Regions from separate parts of the Pseudomonas rhodesiae genome, predicted to be linked through region 1. Evidence: predicted binding sites of a transcription regulator. Region 1 holds the regulator's gene; the other holds the start of a gene.

The links. The regulator FliA, encoded in region 1, starts transcription of late flagellar genes. The targets are predictions, from matches to a motif close to CTAAAGTTTNNNNNNNNNNNGCCGNTAA.
Region 2: HRH33_RS21745 (methyl-accepting chemotaxis protein) is a predicted target of FliA. The motif match lies at 3,952-3,979, and genes of this name have one in related genera.

The regions. Positions count from the first base shown of each region.
Region 1 covers NZ_CP054205.1:4,253,206-4,261,269, forward strand. Annotated here, with positions in the region: gene HRH33_RS19150 (chemotaxis protein CheA) at 1-1,732, opposite strand, end outside; gene HRH33_RS19155 (protein phosphatase CheZ) at 1,744-2,532, opposite strand; gene HRH33_RS19160 (chemotaxis response regulator CheY) at 2,551-2,925, opposite strand; gene fliA (RNA polymerase sigma factor FliA) at 3,095-3,835, opposite strand; gene fleN (flagellar synthesis regulator FleN) at 3,832-4,665, opposite strand; gene flhF (flagellar biosynthesis GTPase FlhF) at 4,770-6,086, opposite strand; gene flhA (flagellar biosynthesis protein FlhA) at 6,099-8,064, opposite strand, start outside.
Region 2 covers NZ_CP054205.1:4,797,696-4,805,759, reverse strand. Annotated here, with positions in the region: gene HRH33_RS21755 (di-heme oxidoreductase family protein) at 1-930, opposite strand, end outside; gene HRH33_RS21750 (nitroreductase family protein) at 1,071-1,634, shown strand; gene HRH33_RS21745 (methyl-accepting chemotaxis protein) at 1,745-3,883, opposite strand; gene HRH33_RS21740 (YbaN family protein) at 4,020-4,421, opposite strand; gene HRH33_RS21735 (biliverdin-producing heme oxygenase) at 4,569-5,177, opposite strand; gene HRH33_RS21730 (TonB-dependent receptor) at 5,312-7,876, opposite strand; gene HRH33_RS21725 (FecR family protein) at 7,992-8,064, opposite strand, start outside.

The DNA.
Region 1 (8,064 bases):
TCTTGACCACGTCCATGCCCACGCCACGGCCCGACACGTCGGAGATCTCGGTTTTGGTCGAGAAGCCTGGGGCGAAGATCAGGTTGTAGCACTCGGTGTCGGTCAGGCGGTCGGCGGCGTCTTTGTCCATCACGCCACGCTTGACCGCGATGTTACGCAGGATGGCCGGGTCCATGCCTTTGCCGTCGTCGGTAATCGACAGCAGGATATGGTCGCCTTCTTGCTCGGCCGCCAGGATCACTTTGCCGCCCCGGGACTTGCCCGCGGCTTCGCGTTCTTCCGGGGTTTCCACGCCGTGGTCGACGGCGTTACGCACCAAGTGGACCAGCGGGTCGGCCAGGGCCTCGACGAGGTTTTTGTCGAGGTCGGTCTCTTCGCCCACCAACTCCAGGTTGATCTCTTTCTTCAGCTGACGCGCCAGGTCGCGAACCAGGCGTGGGAAGCGGCCGAAGACTTTCTTGATCGGCTGCATCCGCGTCTTCATCACGGCGGTTTGCAGGTCGGCGGTAACCACGTCGAGGTTCGACACGGCCTTTTGCATGGACTCATCGCCACTGCTCAGGCCCAGGCGCACCAGGCGGTTACGCACCAGCACCAGTTCGCCAACCATGTTCATGATGTCGTCCAGGCGCGCAGTATCGACCCGCACGGTGGTTTCGGCTTCACTGGCAGGCTTGTCGGCCACCGGCGCGGCGGCGGCCCGTGCAGGCGCGGCAGCCGGAGCCGCCGCCGCGGGCTTGGGTGCTGCGGCAGGCGCCGCGGCCTTGGCGGCGACCGGTGCAGGTTTGGCGGCGGTAGCGGCGGCCGCAGACGCGGCCAGCGCAGGCACTTCGCTGAATTTGCCCTTGCCGTGCAAATCATCCAGCAACGCTTCGAATTCATGATCGGTGATCAGCCCGTCACCGGCAGGTGCCGCAGCGGCTGCCGGCTTGGCATCAGCCGGCGCGGCGGCGGTGGCCGCGACTTCCGGCAACGCGTCGGCGGCGAAGGTGCCCTTGCCGTGCAACTGGTCGAGCAACGCTTCGAACTCGTCGTCGGTGATATCGGTGCTGGCAGCCACAGCGGCCGGTGCAGGCGACGCGGCGGCAGGCGCCACGGCATCGGCGGCGAACTGGCCTTTGCCATGCAACTGATCGAGCAGGGACTCAAATTCGGCGTCGGTGATGTCTTCGCTGGCCGGTGCTTCAGCCGAGGTCGGGGCCGCAGCGGCCGGCGCTTCGGCTTCGGCCTTGACCGCGCTGAGGGAGCTGAGCAGCTGTTCGAATTCACTGTCGGTCACGTCCGGTTCCGGCGCCGGTTCAGGCTCCGGCACGGCCTCGACCACGGGCTCCGCCGACAGGTCGGCAGGCTCTGCATAGCGCGCCAGGGCGGCCAGCAGTTCCGGGGTGGCGGCAGTGATCGGCGCACGTTCGCGCACTTGGCTGAACATGCCGTTGACCGCATCGAGCGCTTCGAGAATCACGTCCATCAACTCCGAGTCGACGTGACGCTCACCCTTGCGCAGGATGTCGAACACGTTCTCGGCGATGTGGCAGCACTCCACCAGCTCATGGAGCTGGAGGAAGCCGGCGCCCCCTTTTACAGTATGAAAACCGCGAAAAATTGCATTGAGCAGGTTCGCATCATCCGGGCGGCTTTCCAGCTCGACCAGTTGTTCGGACAGTTGCTCTAAAATTTCGCCGGCCTCTACAAGGAAATCCTGAAGGATCTCTTCATCGGCGCCGAAGCTCATGTGGGTGCTCCTTAGAAGCCTAAACTGGATAACAGGTCATCTACGTCATCCTGACCTGACACAACGTCTTCACGTTTATCGGCATGAATCTGCGGACCTTCACCCTTGGCGAGATGTTTTTGTGGATCTTTTTCCGAGAGGATCGCTGCGCGGTCATGTTCGATGCCGGCAAAACGGTCAACCTGGCCGGCCATGAGCACCAGTTTGAGCAAGTTGCTTTCCACTTCGGTGACCAATTGCGTCACGCGCTTGATCACCTGACCGGTCAGGTCCTGGTAATCCTGAGCCAGCAGAATATCGTTGAGGTTGCTGGACACCGTGCGGTTGTCCTGCTCGCTGCGTGACAAGAACCCTTCGACCCGGCGCGCCAGCTCGCGGAACTCTTCAGCCCCCACTTCCCGGCGCATAAAGCGCCCCCAGTCGGCATTCAGGGCCTGAGCTTCGGTGGCCATGCCGTTGACCAGAGGCGTGGCGTTTTCCACCAGGTCCATGGTGCGGTTGGCCGCGGCCTCGGTCAGCCTGACCACATAGGACAGGCGTTCGGTGGCATCCGTGATCTGCGAGATTTCCTCGGCCTGGGGCATGTGCGGGTCAATCTGGAAATTGACGATTGCACTGTGCAGCTCGCGTGTGAGCTTGCCCACTTCCTGGTACAGGCCTCGGTCACGGGTCTGATTGAGCTCATGGATCAACTGCACCGCGTCGCCGAAATGGCCTTTTTCAAGGCTGTCGACCAGTTGGTGAGCATGTTTTTTCAGGGTGGACTCAAAGTCTCCCTGTGACGTTTCTTTGTGCTCCATAGCTCCCCCGCGATGGCATTAGCCGTGGATGCGTTCGAAGATTTTTTCGATCTTCTCTTTCAACGCCTGTGCAGTGAATGGCTTGACCACATAACCGTTAACACCGGCCTGGGCGGCCTCGATGATCTGCTCGCGCTTGGCTTCGGCGGTTACCATCAGCACCGGCAGGTTGCGCAGTTTTTCATCGGCGCGCACCCAGCGCAGCAGGTCGATACCGGTCATGCCCGGCATGTTCCAGTCAGTCACCAGAAAGTCGATGCCTCCGCTGTTGAGGATCGGCTGTGCAGTGATGCCATCGTCCGCCTCGACCGTGTTGGTGAACCCAAGGTCACGCAACAGGTTTTTTATGATCCGCCGCATCGTTGAGAAGTCATCAACGATGAGGATTTTCATGTTCTTGTCCAATTCGACCTCCAAGCAGTCTTAAACGCGCCCAGCACCTGGACGCGCCATTTCAATCAACAGGCATTACACAAAAAGGACTGCCGGGGCCACCACGGGCCGAACCCGCGTAGGCCAATCACCCCCGCGGTATCGCTCTGCAGTGTCCCCACACTGCCTGTCAGCGCGCTCGCCACTCTCCCAAACGCCCCCGCAAGCGGGCGGCGCACTGGCTGTGCAACTGGCTGACTCGCGATTCGCTGACCCCCAGGACCTCACCGATTTCCTTGAGGTTCAGCTCTTCGTCGTAGTACAGCGCCAACACCAATCGTTCACGCTCCGGCAAATTGGCGATTGCGTCCGCCAACGCCCCCTGGAAACGCGCATCTTCCAGGTCGCGCGACGGCTCCATGTGAGCGCTCGCGCCGTCCTCGTGCAGCCCTTCGTGTTCGCCGTCCTGGAGCAGGTCGTCGAAACTGAACAGGCGGCTGCCCAAGGTATCGTTCAAAATCCCGTAATAATCGTCGAGACTCAATTGGAGTTCGGCCGCAACTTCATGATCTTTAGCGTCGCGACCGGTTTTTGCTTCAATTGCACGAATTGCGTCACTGACCATGCGCGTATTGCGGTGCACCGAACGGGGTGCCCAATCACCTTTGCGCACTTCATCGAGCATCGCCCCACGGATACGGATACCCGCATAGGTCTCGAAACTCGCGCCCTTGGTTGCGTCGTACTTGGTCGACACTTCGAGCAGGCCGATCATGCCGGCCTGAATCAAATCTTCGACCTGCACGCTGGCAGGCAACCGGGCCAGCAAGTGGTAGGCAATGCGCTTGACCAGGGGCGCATAGCGCTCGATCAGTTCACCCTGGCTGTCACGCGCCGATTTCTTATAGAGGTTGTAGCCGCTCGATGTCATAGCACTGGTCCTGCGCTCGTCTGATGCACCAATCGCTCGACGAAAAACTCCAGATGCCCACGCGGGTTGGCGGGCAAAGGCCAGGTATCGACCTTCTGAGCAATAGCCTTGAACGCCAAGGCGCATTTCGAACGAGGGAATGCTTCGTAGACCGCACGCTGCTTTTGCACGGCCTTGCGCACACACTCGTCGTAGGGAACTGCGCCGACGTATTGTAAGGCGACATCGAGAAAGCGATCCGTGACCTTGGTCAACTTGGCGAACAGGTTGCGCCCTTCCTGCGGGCTCTGGGCCATGTTGGCCAGGACGCGGAAGCGGTTCATTCCGTAGTCACGGTTAAGGAGTTTGATCAGGGCGTAGGCGTCGGTGATCGAGGTGGGTTCGTCGCAGACCACCAGCAATACTTCCTGCGCGGCGCGCACAAAGCTGACCACGGATTCGCCAATCCCGGCGGCGGTGTCGATCACCAGCACGTCGAGGTTGTCGCCGATATCGCTGAACGCCTGAATCAGGCCGGCATGCTGCGCCGGGCTCAGGTGCACCATGCTCTGGGTGCCGGAAGCGGCCGGCACGATGCGGATCCCGCCAGGGCCCTGCAGCAGCACGTCGCGCAGCTCACAGCGCCCCTCGATCACATCGGCCAGGGTGTGTTTAGGCGTCAGCCCCAGCAGAACGTCGACGTTCGCCAGCCCCAGGTCAGCGTCCAGCAGCATGACGCGACGGCCAAGCTCTGCCAGCGCCAGGGACAAATTCACTGACACGTTCGTTTTTCCGACGCCACCTTTGCCGCCGGTCACCGCGATCACCTGTACGGGATGCATGCTGCCCATTTTATTTCTTTACCTTGTCTTGCTTAGACGCAGGCTACATGGCTTGGCCGCGTGAATCGCTTGCAGACCATCAATGTAGGTACATTGCATTGTGTTCATGTTGCTCAGCCCACCCGTTTTGCCGGGCTGTGGTAAAGATCAGCGAACATATCCGCCATCGCTTCCTCGCTCGGCTCGTCTTGCATTTGCACGCTGACTGCACGGCTGACCAACTGATGACGGCGCGGCAGATGCAGATCATCCGGGATCCGCGGCCCGTCGGTCAGGTAGGCGACCGGTAACGCATGACCGATAGCCAGGCTCAACACTTCGCCCAGGCTGGCGGTTTCGTCCAGTTTAGTCAGGATGCAACCGGCCAGCCCGCAGCGCTTGTAGCTGTGGTAGGCAGCGGTAAGAACCTGTTTCTGGCTGGTGGTTGCAAGCACCAGGTAATTCTTTGACTTGATGCCACGCCCGGCCAGGCTTTCCAACTGCATGCGCAGCGCCGGATCGCTGGCTTGCAGGCCGGCGGTGTCGATCAACACCACACGTTTGCGCAGCAGCGGGTCGAGGGCGTTGGCCAGGGATTGGCCCGGGTCGACGTGAGTCACCGGCACATTCAGGATGCGCCCCAGGGTCTTGAGTTGTTCCTGGGCACCGATACGGTAGCTGTCCATGCTCACCAGCGCGATGTTATGCGCGCCGTATTTGAGTACATAGCGCGCCGCCAGTTTGGCCAGGGTGGTGGTCTTGCCCATGCCGGCCGGGCCGACCATGGCGATGACGCCGCCCTCTTCCAGGGGTTCGATTTCCGGGGTGACGATCATGCGTGCCAAGTGGGCCAGCAGCATGCGCCAGGCTTGGCGCGGCTCATCGATTTCAGTGGTCAGGGCCAGCAGGTCGCGGGACAACGGACCGGACAGGCCGATGCGTTGCAGACGACGCCACAGGTTGGCTTGCTGCGGCTTGCTGCCTTGCAGTTGGTTCCAGGCCAGGGAACCCAGTTGCACTTCCAGCAGCTCGCGCAGGCCGTTGAGTTCGAAGCGCATCGAATCGAATACGCGCTGGTCGACGGCGGCGGCCGGTGCTGGCGCGGCGGGACGTGGCGGTTCGACGAAGGTCGGCTCCACCAGCGGCTCGGCGGCGGTCAGCGGCAGCCCGGCGAACAACTGGCGATTGGTGGTGGCATCGCTGTCGCCACGCATGCTCAGTTCAGCCTGGGCCGAGACGATGCGCGATGCAGTCTTGCGCAGTTCATCTTCGAGTTCCATGTTGGGAACGCGCGGCGCCAGCGCCGAGGGGGTGTAGTCCAGGGCAGCCGTCAGCTCGACACCGCCGGCAATGCGACGGTTACCGATAATCGCGGCATCGGCGCCCAGCTCATCACGGACCAGTTTCATGGCCTGACGCATATCGGCGGCGAAAAAACGCTTCACTTGCATAACCCACTACCCTCAGCCGTTGGGCCCTACTGTCGCGACGATAGTCACTTGCTTGTTGTCAGGAATTTCCTGGTAAGCCAAAACGTGCAAATTCGGTACTGCCAGGCGTCCAAACCGCGACAACATCGCTCGGACCGGGCCCGCCACCAGCAGAATCACCGGTTGGCCCTGCATTTCCTGACGCTGTGCGGCGTCGATCAACGAACGCTGCAGTTTTTCAGCCATGCTTGGCTCCAGCAGAACGCCCTCTTCCTGGCCTTGTCCTGCCTTCTGAATACTATTGAGCAATATTTGTTCCAACCTTGGTTCCAAGGTGATCACAGGCAGCTCGGAGTCAAGCCCTACAATGCTTTGCACGATGGCGCGCGACAATCCGACGCGCACTGCCGCCACCAGCGCGGCGGTATCTTGACTCTTGGCGGCGTTGTTGGCGATGGCTTCGGCAATGCTGCGGATGTCGCGCACCGGCACCTGTTCGGCCAGCAGCGCCTGCAACACTTTGAGCAATTGCGACAACGACAGCACGCCCGGCACCAGTTCTTCGGCGAGTTTTGGCGAGGCTTTGCCGAGCAACCCCATCAATTGCTGGACTTCCTCGTGGCCGATCAGCTCGTGGGAGTGCTTGTAGAGGATCTGGTTGAGGTGGGTGGCAACGACCGTGCTGGCGTCCACCACGGTGTAACCCAGGGACTGTGCCTGGCTGCGCTGGCTGATTTCGATCCACACCGCGTCCAGGCCGAAAGCCGGATCTTTGGCGGTAATGCCGTTGAGGCTGCCGAACACCTGCCCGGGGTTGATCGCCAGTTCGCGGTCGGGGTAGATCTCGGCTTCGGCCAGGATCACGCCCATCAGGGTCAGGCGGTAGGCGCTGGGGGCCAGGTCGAGGTTGTCGCGGATGTGCACGGTGGGCATCAAAAAGCCCAGGTCCTGGGACAGCTTCTTGCGCACGCCCTTGATCCGCGCGAGCAGTTGGCCGCCCTGGTTGCGGTCCACCAGAGGGATCAGGCGGTAGCCGACTTCCAGGCCGATCATGTCGATCGGGGTCACGTCATCCCAGCCAAGCTCCTTGGTTTCCTGGGCGCGGGCCGGGGATGGCAGCAGTTCCTGCTGACGGGCGATCTCTTGCTGGGCCTGCACCTTGACCATGTTCTGTTTTTTCCAGAACAGGTAGGCGGCACCGCCGGCCAGCGCGGCCATGGTCAGGAACGACACATGGGGCATGCCCGGCACGATGCCCATGATCGCCATGATGCCAGCCGCTACGGCCAACGCCTTGGGCGACGCGAACATCTGCCGGCTGATCTGCTTGCCCATGTCTTCGGAGCCCGAAGCACGGGTCACCATGATCGCGGCCGCTGTAGATAACAACAGTGATGGCAATTGCGCCACTAAACCGTCACCGATGGTCAGCAAGGCGTACACCTTGCCCGCATCGCCGAAGCTCATGCCGTGCTGGAACATGCCGACAGCGACGCCGCCGATGAGGTTGATGAACAGAATCAACAGGCCAGCGATGGCGTCACCGCGCACGAATTTGCTGGCACCGTCCATGGAGCCGTAGAACTCGGCTTCCTGGGCCACTTCCAGACGGCGGGCCTTGGCTTGGTTCTGGTCGATCAGGCCGGCGTTGAGGTCGGCGTCGATAGCCATCTGTTTGCCGGGCATGGCATCGAGGGTAAAACGTGCGCTCACCTCGGAGATACGCCCGGCACCCTTGGTCACGACCACGAAGTTGATGATCATCAAAATCGCGAACACCACGATACCGACCACGTAGTTGCCGCCGATCACCACTTCACCGAAGGCCTGGATCACCTTACCGGCAGCGGCGTGGCCGTCCTGACCGTGGAGCATCACCACGCGGGTGGACGCCACGTTCAGCGCCAGGCGCAACAGGGTCGCCACCAACAGGATGGTGGGGAATACCGCGAAATCCAGCGGCCGCAGGGCATACACACACACCAGCAGCACCACCACG
Region 2 (8,064 bases), 540 kb from region 1:
GCCATTCCCGTTGGGCGCCTGTTTGCAGGCGACTTGGGCGTCGGTGCAGTCATCGAAGGGTCTCAGGGTGGTGGTGAGGCCCATATCACCAGAGAACGCGTGAACATTTTGTTGATTGAGCGTGGGTTGCCCGGCTTTCCAGCCAAACCGGCCCAGCACGGTTTTCTGCTGGGCGTCGTCCCAGACCCAATTCGGCCGACCGACAATGGCGTCTTTGTCGGCGGTTTTTGGATCGGTGTTGCGCAGGATATCCGCGTCGCTGATGGCTTCGAGCAGGCCCAGGCCAATCATCGGTGGCGCAATGCGGGCGGAGAAACGCGTGTCGGGGTGCATCGGGCCGTAGCCCAGTTGGGTGATTTGCAGGTTCGGCTTGCGCAGCTCGACCACGGTGCCGTCTTTGAATGTCACGTTGACCGGGGTGTAGTCGACCCGCACCTTGCCTTCCGGCGCCACGCCCGGTACGGCCATGTCCTGCAATTGCCCGCCGTACACCGGCTCCGGCACCACGCCGAGTTGTTCGATCAGCTTGGCGTAGGGCGGTGCATCCGGTATCGACAGGCGCACCAGCATGGACACTGCGTTGGGCGCATCGGCCAGCGGCGGGTGCCCGCGACCGTCCTTGATATGGCAGTTCTGGCAGGCATTGGTGTTGAACAGCGGGCCCAGGCCATCACGGGCGGTGGTGGTGGACGGTGCAATCACCCAGGGGCTGCGGAAAAAACTGTTGCCGACGCTGAAGTCCAGGCGGCGCGTGGGTGACAGGTTGGCCGAGGGCAGGGAAAACGCGTTCTGGTCGCCTTTGTTTACCGTCGTCGCACCGCCGGCGCGCGCTTCACCGGGCTCGGCCTGGGTAAAGCGCGGGGCGTTGTCGCACGCAGTCAGGCCCAGGGCCATACATGCGACAGACAGACGAAAAAGCGAACGGAACATCGAGTTTCCTGAACGAATGCGAAAAAGGTGGGCGCAAAGTCTAACAGGGCGGGGCGGATTGAATAAGAGCAATTATCGTTTGATGGACTCACGGTTCATTCCCGCTAGAATGACCGCACATTTTTTTCTGGAGGTGGCCAATGCAGGCTCTCGACGCTTTGCTCAACCGTGTTTCCGTGCCGCGTTTGCTGGAGCCGGCACCGACCCCGGCGCAGCGCGAGGTGCTCTTCGCCGCCGCCATGCGCGCGCCGGACCACGGTCAACTGCGTCCGTGGCGTTTCCTCACCGTTGAAGGCGCGGCGCGTGAGCAAATGGGCACGCTGCTGGCCGAAGCCGCGCGCCTGCAAGACCCCCAAGCCCCGCAGGCCGCCATCGACAAGGCCCAGAATGGTCCGTTGCGGGCGCCGCTGGTGGTGGTGGTGATCGCGCGTCTGCAGGAGCATTTCAAGGTGCCAAAATCCGAACAACTGCTGGCAGCCGCCTGCGCCGCCCACGGCATTCTGCTGGCGGCTTACGCCCAAGGAATAGGCGCGGTGTGGCGCACTGGCGAATTGTCCTACTCGGCCCACGTCGCCAAGGGCTTGGGGCTGGCGGCGAATGAGGAAGTGATTGGCTTCCTCTATTTGGGCACACCGCAGAACCCGCCGCGTACGGCGCCGAAGGAAGATGTGGCGGCGTTTGTGCAGGCTTGGCCCGGTCTTTGACAAGGTGGGAGGGGGCTTGCCCCCGACAGCGATGTGTCAGCTACAGATGAGTTGACTGACACACTGCAATCGGGGGCTTGCCCCCTTCCACATTGGTCCCGTGGTGTTTGTTAAACCTTGAACTGATCCATGAGCTTCATCTGCTGGCTGGCCAACGCATTGAGCTGGCTGCTGATGGCCGCCGATTCGGTGGCCTGGCCGGTAAGGGTTTCGGTCACGGTGCGGATTGCCGAGACATTGCGGTTGACCTCTTCGGCAACCGCGCTCTGCTGCTCGGCGGCGCTGGCGATTTGCAGGTTCATATCGCTGATCACCGTAACTGCGTCGCTGATCTTGCCCAGGGCCTGCACGGCCTGATGAATCTGTCCGGCATTGCTCTGGGCCTGGCTTTGGCTGGAATGCATGGTCGCCACCACGCCACGGGTGCCGCTCTGGATGCGTTCGATTACCTGGCGGATTTCCTCCACCGAATCCTGGGTGCGCTTGGCCAGGTTGCGCACTTCGTCGGCCACCACCGCGAATCCGCGTCCGCTTTCCCCGGCGCGCGCTGCTTCGATCGCCGCGTTGAGCGCCAGCAGGTTGGTCTGCTCGGCGATGCTGCGGATCACCTCCAGCACTGAGCCGATCTGCTCGCTGTTGACCGCCAGCGCTTCGACTTCACCCACCGCTTTGCTGACTTCGTCGGCCAAGGTGGTGATGTCGCGGGTGCTCTTCTCGATAATCTGCATGCCTTCACGGGCCGACTGGTCGGCGCCGCGCGCCGCATTGGCGGCGTTGGAGGCGCTGTTGGCGACGTCATGGGCCGTGGCACTCATCTCGTTGGAGGCGGTGGCCACCTGGTCGATTTCGCGGAACTGCACTTGCATGCCTTCACTGGTCTGGCGAGCAATGGCCGACGATTGATCCGCCGTGCCCCGGGCTTCGGTGATGCTTTGCTTGATCTGTGCAATGGTGGGCTGCAGCTTGTCGAGGAAGCGGTTGAACCAGTTCACCAACTCGCCTAGTTCGTCCTTTTTGGCGTAGGCCAGACGCTGCGTAAGGTCGCCTTCACCGCTGGCGATGTTCTTGAGCATGGCCGCCACGCTGTTGATCGGACGGGTCACGCCGGTGGCGGTGAGCCAGATCAGCAGCAGGCCCAGCAGGCCGGCAGCAGCCCCTACCAGCAGCGCCTTGATTGTGCCGCTGGCCTGGGCTTCGTCGAGTACCGCTTGGAGCTTGACGTTATCGGCCAGCATCACGCTTTTGGGCAGTTTGATCACCACGCCCCAAGGCTTGGCATCGGCGAGTGGTTTGACCGGGTACACCGCGCGGATGGTGTCGCCCTGTTCGCGGATCATGCGGCTGTCACTTGCCAGCAACTGCACGATCTCCTTGCCTTCTTCACCCAGGGTGTCGATCAAATTCTTGCCGACCCTGGCCGGTTCGCCGCTGTAGGCCGCAATCAGACCGCTGCTGGAGAGAATCTCCAGGTGCGCAGCCCCGTTGAACAGGTCTTTTTGTGCGACGTCGGTGGTTTCCTGCAAGGCGGTCAGCGCAATGTCCACGCCGACGACGCCGATAAGCTTGCCCTCTACAATCAACGGCGATGCGATGGTGGTCATCAGTACCTTTTTGCCACCTACCGTATCTTCATAGGGTTCCAGCAGGCAGGTATTGCGGGTGTCGCGTGGGCACGTGTACCAGATGTTGTAGGGCGTACCGTTGAGGGTCAGAGTGGTCTTGTTCAGGTCCTCTTCAACCATGACGGTGTTCAAGCTTTCGCCGCCGGCACGGCTCCAATAACTGGAGAAGCGCCCTTTCTCATTGGAAGCGCGGGCCTTGTCATCAAGGAATTCGCTGTCCTTGCCGTCCAGAGCGTTGGGTTCGAACGACAGCCAGAAACCCAATACTTTGCTGTTGCGATCGAACGTGGTTTTCATGCTCTGATTGAGGTCTTCGCGCAGCGCACCGGCTTCCAGGCCACGTTTGTTGGCCATGATGCGCAGGTCCTTGATCTGGTCGGCCAGTGCGGTCAGTGCCAGCAGGCTGTCGCCGAATGTTTCCTGCAACTGCACCGCCTGTTCGGCCGCCTTGGCCTGCAGCAACTGTTCCACGCCGTCAGTGAGCATGCGTGAACTTGAGTCACTGACCAGTTGATCATTCTGGTTGGTGTTGTAAATGTTGATGCTGACCACCAGCGCAATCACCCCTAACAGGCAAAGCCCGGACAGCAGCACGATTTTCAAGCGGATAGAGAGGGTGTCGAACATAGGTTCACTCACGAATGGACGTAGTGGTGGGCAAGGCACGGCCAAGTCCATTCAGCGCTATGTCTGCAACATCGGCGCAACGGATCGATTCATGAGCAGAAGGCGATAAGCGGTAGGAAAACAACTACAGCCTTTGTTACGCGGGGGCTGGCAGCCTCTCGGGGCGCGACCAGATCCATAGGTTGCCCAGGCTCATGCCGACGATTGCCAGGTACACCGGCCAGCCATGGTCGAGCATCACCAGCATCAGGATCGCGCACAGCAACATGCTCACGGTGGCGCTGATTTTGGCGCGCCGGGCGATGATCTTGCCGTTGCGCCAGTTGAACAGGATGGGTCCGAACAGGCGGTGGTTCTCCAGCCACGCGCTCAGGCGCGGCGAGCTTTTGGTCGCGGCCCAGGCGGCCAGCAGGATGAATTCGGTGGTGGGCAACCCCGGCACCACAATCGCAATCAAGCCGATGCCCAGGCTCACATAAGCCAGCAGGCCGAAGAGGAGCTGGGCGATTTTCGAAGTGGATTGGGTCTGGCGGGTCATGGGATATGCAGATTCGGGAAAAAACAAAGACAAAGGTGGGAGGGGGCTTGGCCTCGATTGCCGTGCATCAGCCAACAAATAGGAAACTGACCCGCCGTCATCGGGGGCAAGCCCCCTCCCACAGTCGATTGCATTTCAAAAGCGAGATCAGGCCAGTTCTGGGGCGCTAGCGTACGCCTGTTCCAGCAAAACGGTGAAGCGTACAAACGCGTCAATCGCGCCTTTTTCCGCTGCCGCTTCTTCTTCGGCGCTCAATTGCAGTGCATCCAGGGTGCGGGTGAAGCTTTTCCAGCCTTCGGCGCGTCCGCCGGCCGGCTCACCCAAATGACGTGCACCAAAGGTGTCGCTCAGGCCCAGGCCCACGGCGCGCTTGATCAGGAACGCAGCGCCCAGCTTGGAACCTTCGGACACAAACAACCAGCCCAGGGCTTCGGCCTTGCTTGGGTTTTTCAGTGCGCCCGGGACTGGGGCTGGCACGTCGGTCTCCAGGTCGGCCAGGTCCAGCCTGGCGGCTTCGGCGCGGCAGCGTTCGGCCAGGTCCGGTACCAGCTTGATCAGCTCGGGATCGGTGTACAGCGCCACCAGTTCCGATTGGAACAGGTATTGCGCCACCACGAACCGCGCGAAGTTGGCCTGGGTCTCGAATGGGGCGTGGGCCTTGACTAGCGCGTCGAGCTTGGCGTGCGGGGCGTGGGTGATCTGGTTCAGGCGCTGGGAGCGCAGGCTTGGGCGTTCTGCGGTAGGGGAAGCGGTCATGAAAAAGTCCTTGATAGGGGGGCGCCGGGTTGTTCTTAAAGAGAGTGGTTATCAACTAGACGAACAAGAAGACGCAGCACAGTAAAAAATCCTCACCTCGCCGCTGACATTTCGGCGAAGTGAGGTCGATGCGGTCAGATATCCCAGATCACATTGACGGCAAAGTTGCGCCCGGGCTGGGTCAGGCGGTCGAGGTTGGCCGGACCGGTCACAGCCGCTTCGCCGACGCTGTCGTAGCTGCGCACGTCATCCCAGTTCCAGTATTTCTTGTCGGTGAGGTTGTAGACGCCGCCGTTGATGGTCACGTCGTCAGTCACTTTGTAGAAGGCCGTCAGGTCGACCACGCCGAATCCTGGGGTTTTGAACGGGCCGCTGGTATCGCCGTCCGGCGCGTGGAAGGTACTGCTGTCAACGCGGTTCTGTTTTTTCACCAGGGTCCAGCTCAACAGGCCACCGTAGTTGTCCTGGTCATAGCCCAGGCCCAATACGCCCTTAAGCGGGTTGACGCTGTTCAGCGGCTCGCCGTTATCGTCGTTGCGGCCGTAGGCATAGGAAACCGCACCCTGGGTATAGAGGCCTTGCGGGGCGCCGAAAGCATCCAGGTTCAGGCGGCCTTTGGCTTCCGCGCCCTTGATGGTGGCGCGCTTGATATTGACCGCCTGGAACTGTTCAACCGTGCCCCCGACGACCGCATTGTCTTCGTCGATAAAGTTGCGGTACTTGTTATAAAACAACGCGATTTCAAAAGAGCCCTCGTCGAACTTGCCGCGAATCCCGGTTTCGACGCCTTTGCTGGTTTCTGGCTTGAGGTCGGGGTTCGGTTCGACCGTGTAGCCCAGATTGAGGTTTTCAAAGCGCCCGTACAGGGCCTTGGCGGACGGTGTACGGAAACCTTCGGCGTATTGGCCGAACCAGGTGTATTGATCGGTCAGGGCGTACGTCAGGCCAAACTTGGGCGTTATACGGTGCCAGGTTTTTTCCTTGTCACTCACCGGGTCCGCGCCGGTCGGGTTGACGGTGTTGAGGAACTCCTGGGTCAGCTTGGGCTTGAGCCGGGTGTAGTCGTAGCGCACGGCCGGCAGGAAGGTCCATTTGTCCCAGGCGATCTGATCCTGGGCGAACAGCGAGTAGGTGTTGATGGTCGGGTCGGGAAAGTCGCTGGACTTCTTCACGCTGTCACTGGCCATTGGGCTGGGCGCGCCGATGGCGGTGCAACCGCTGCCAACGGCCAGGCACGTCGCGCTGCCCTCCCGCGAGCCGGTGACCTTCTGCTGCTTGAGGGTGGTGCCGTAGGTCACTTGGTGATCGGTGGCACCCAGGCTGAATGCTTTGTCTAACTGCGCATCGAAAACCCACTGTTTTTCCTGGTAGAGCGTGTCGCGCGTGCGCAGGACGCGACGGCCTGACTGATAGATCTCGGCAGTGGTCTGGTCGGTCTTGGCGATCTGGTAATTGAGGCTGGTCTTGATGCGATCGGCAATCGGCGACTCAAGCGCGAAGCTGTTTTCCAGGCCGAAACGCTCGCGGGTGATGGTGTCGTTGCCTCGACGATCACGGTACAGGTTGAACCCTCGGCCACCGATGAACGGACCACCCACGGCGTTCTTCAAGTTGACGTCGCGGTCATCCTTGTACTTTTCGTAGGTCAGGCCCAGGCGGTTATCCTCGCCGTAGTTCCACCCGAGCTTGGCCAGTACGTTGGTGGTGCGTGCGTCTTCCGGGTTGGCGCCGGTGCGGGCCAGGCCGGTGGCGTTGTTGCCGTTGTAGGATTCGGTTTCATGGCCGTTGCGCTGGCTCAGGTGCAGCAAACCGTCGACGTCGCCCACGCGGCCGGCGAAGGTGCCGGAGGTTAGCCAGCTCTCGTCGGCGGAGCTGTAGCCGGTCTTCAGGCGCGCACCGACATCCTGGCCGGGCTTGATGATGTCGTCCGGGTCGAGGGTGAAGTAACTCACGGCACCGCCGATGGCGCTGCTGCCGTACAGGGCCGAGGCCGGGCCGCGCAGAATCTCCACGCGCTTGACGATTTCCGGATCGACGTAGTTGCGGCGCGTCTTGGCGTAGGGGCCGTTGAAGAAGTTGTCCGGCACTTCCACGCCGTCCACCTGGGTGAGAATGCGGTCGCCGTCGATGCCGCGGATGTTGAAACCGGCATTGCCCGAACGGGTGCCGGCGCCGCCCACCGAAACCCCAGGTTCATAGCGGGCCAGGTCGCGAATGGTGTTGACGTTCTGGCGGTCGAGTTCCTCGCGCTCGTGCACGCTGACGGTGCTCGGTACGCTGTCGACGTCCTGGGCGTTGCGGGTGGCGCTGATGGTCACCTGTTGCAGGTTGAGGGTGCTGCCGGCGGCGCGTCTCTCTAGAACAATGTTGTTATTGCCCAGTTTGCGATAGCTCAGGTTGGTCCCCACCAACAGCCGATCCAGGGCTTTTTCCGGCGGCAATGGGCCGCGCACGCCCGGAGAGGACACGCCCTGGCCGAGTTCCGCCGGCAGGCCCACTTGCCAGCCAGTCACCGCGGTAAAGGCATTGAGGGCCGAGACCAGCGGCTGTTGTTCGATGCTGAATTGATAATTGCCGTGGCTGCGCGGCGCCGGTTCGGCGGCCGTGGCGCTGACGGCGGGTATGCCGGCCAACAGGATGGCGGCGGTGAGCAAGGACAGAACGGGCGAAGAAGACCGGCGGTTGAAACGAGAGGACATCGAGAGCGCTCCGGGGTACGAATCTTATAGTTGCGAACCTTTCCAAATAGGAATTAGTTGCATTGGCTAAGACGAGACGTACCACCGCTGGCTATCGAGTAAAAATAATTCTCATTTAGTTCAAGATCACCAGCGCGGGGTATTCCGAGAGCGTGGCCGAAGTGATGTGGGCCAGTGAGCGCACAACA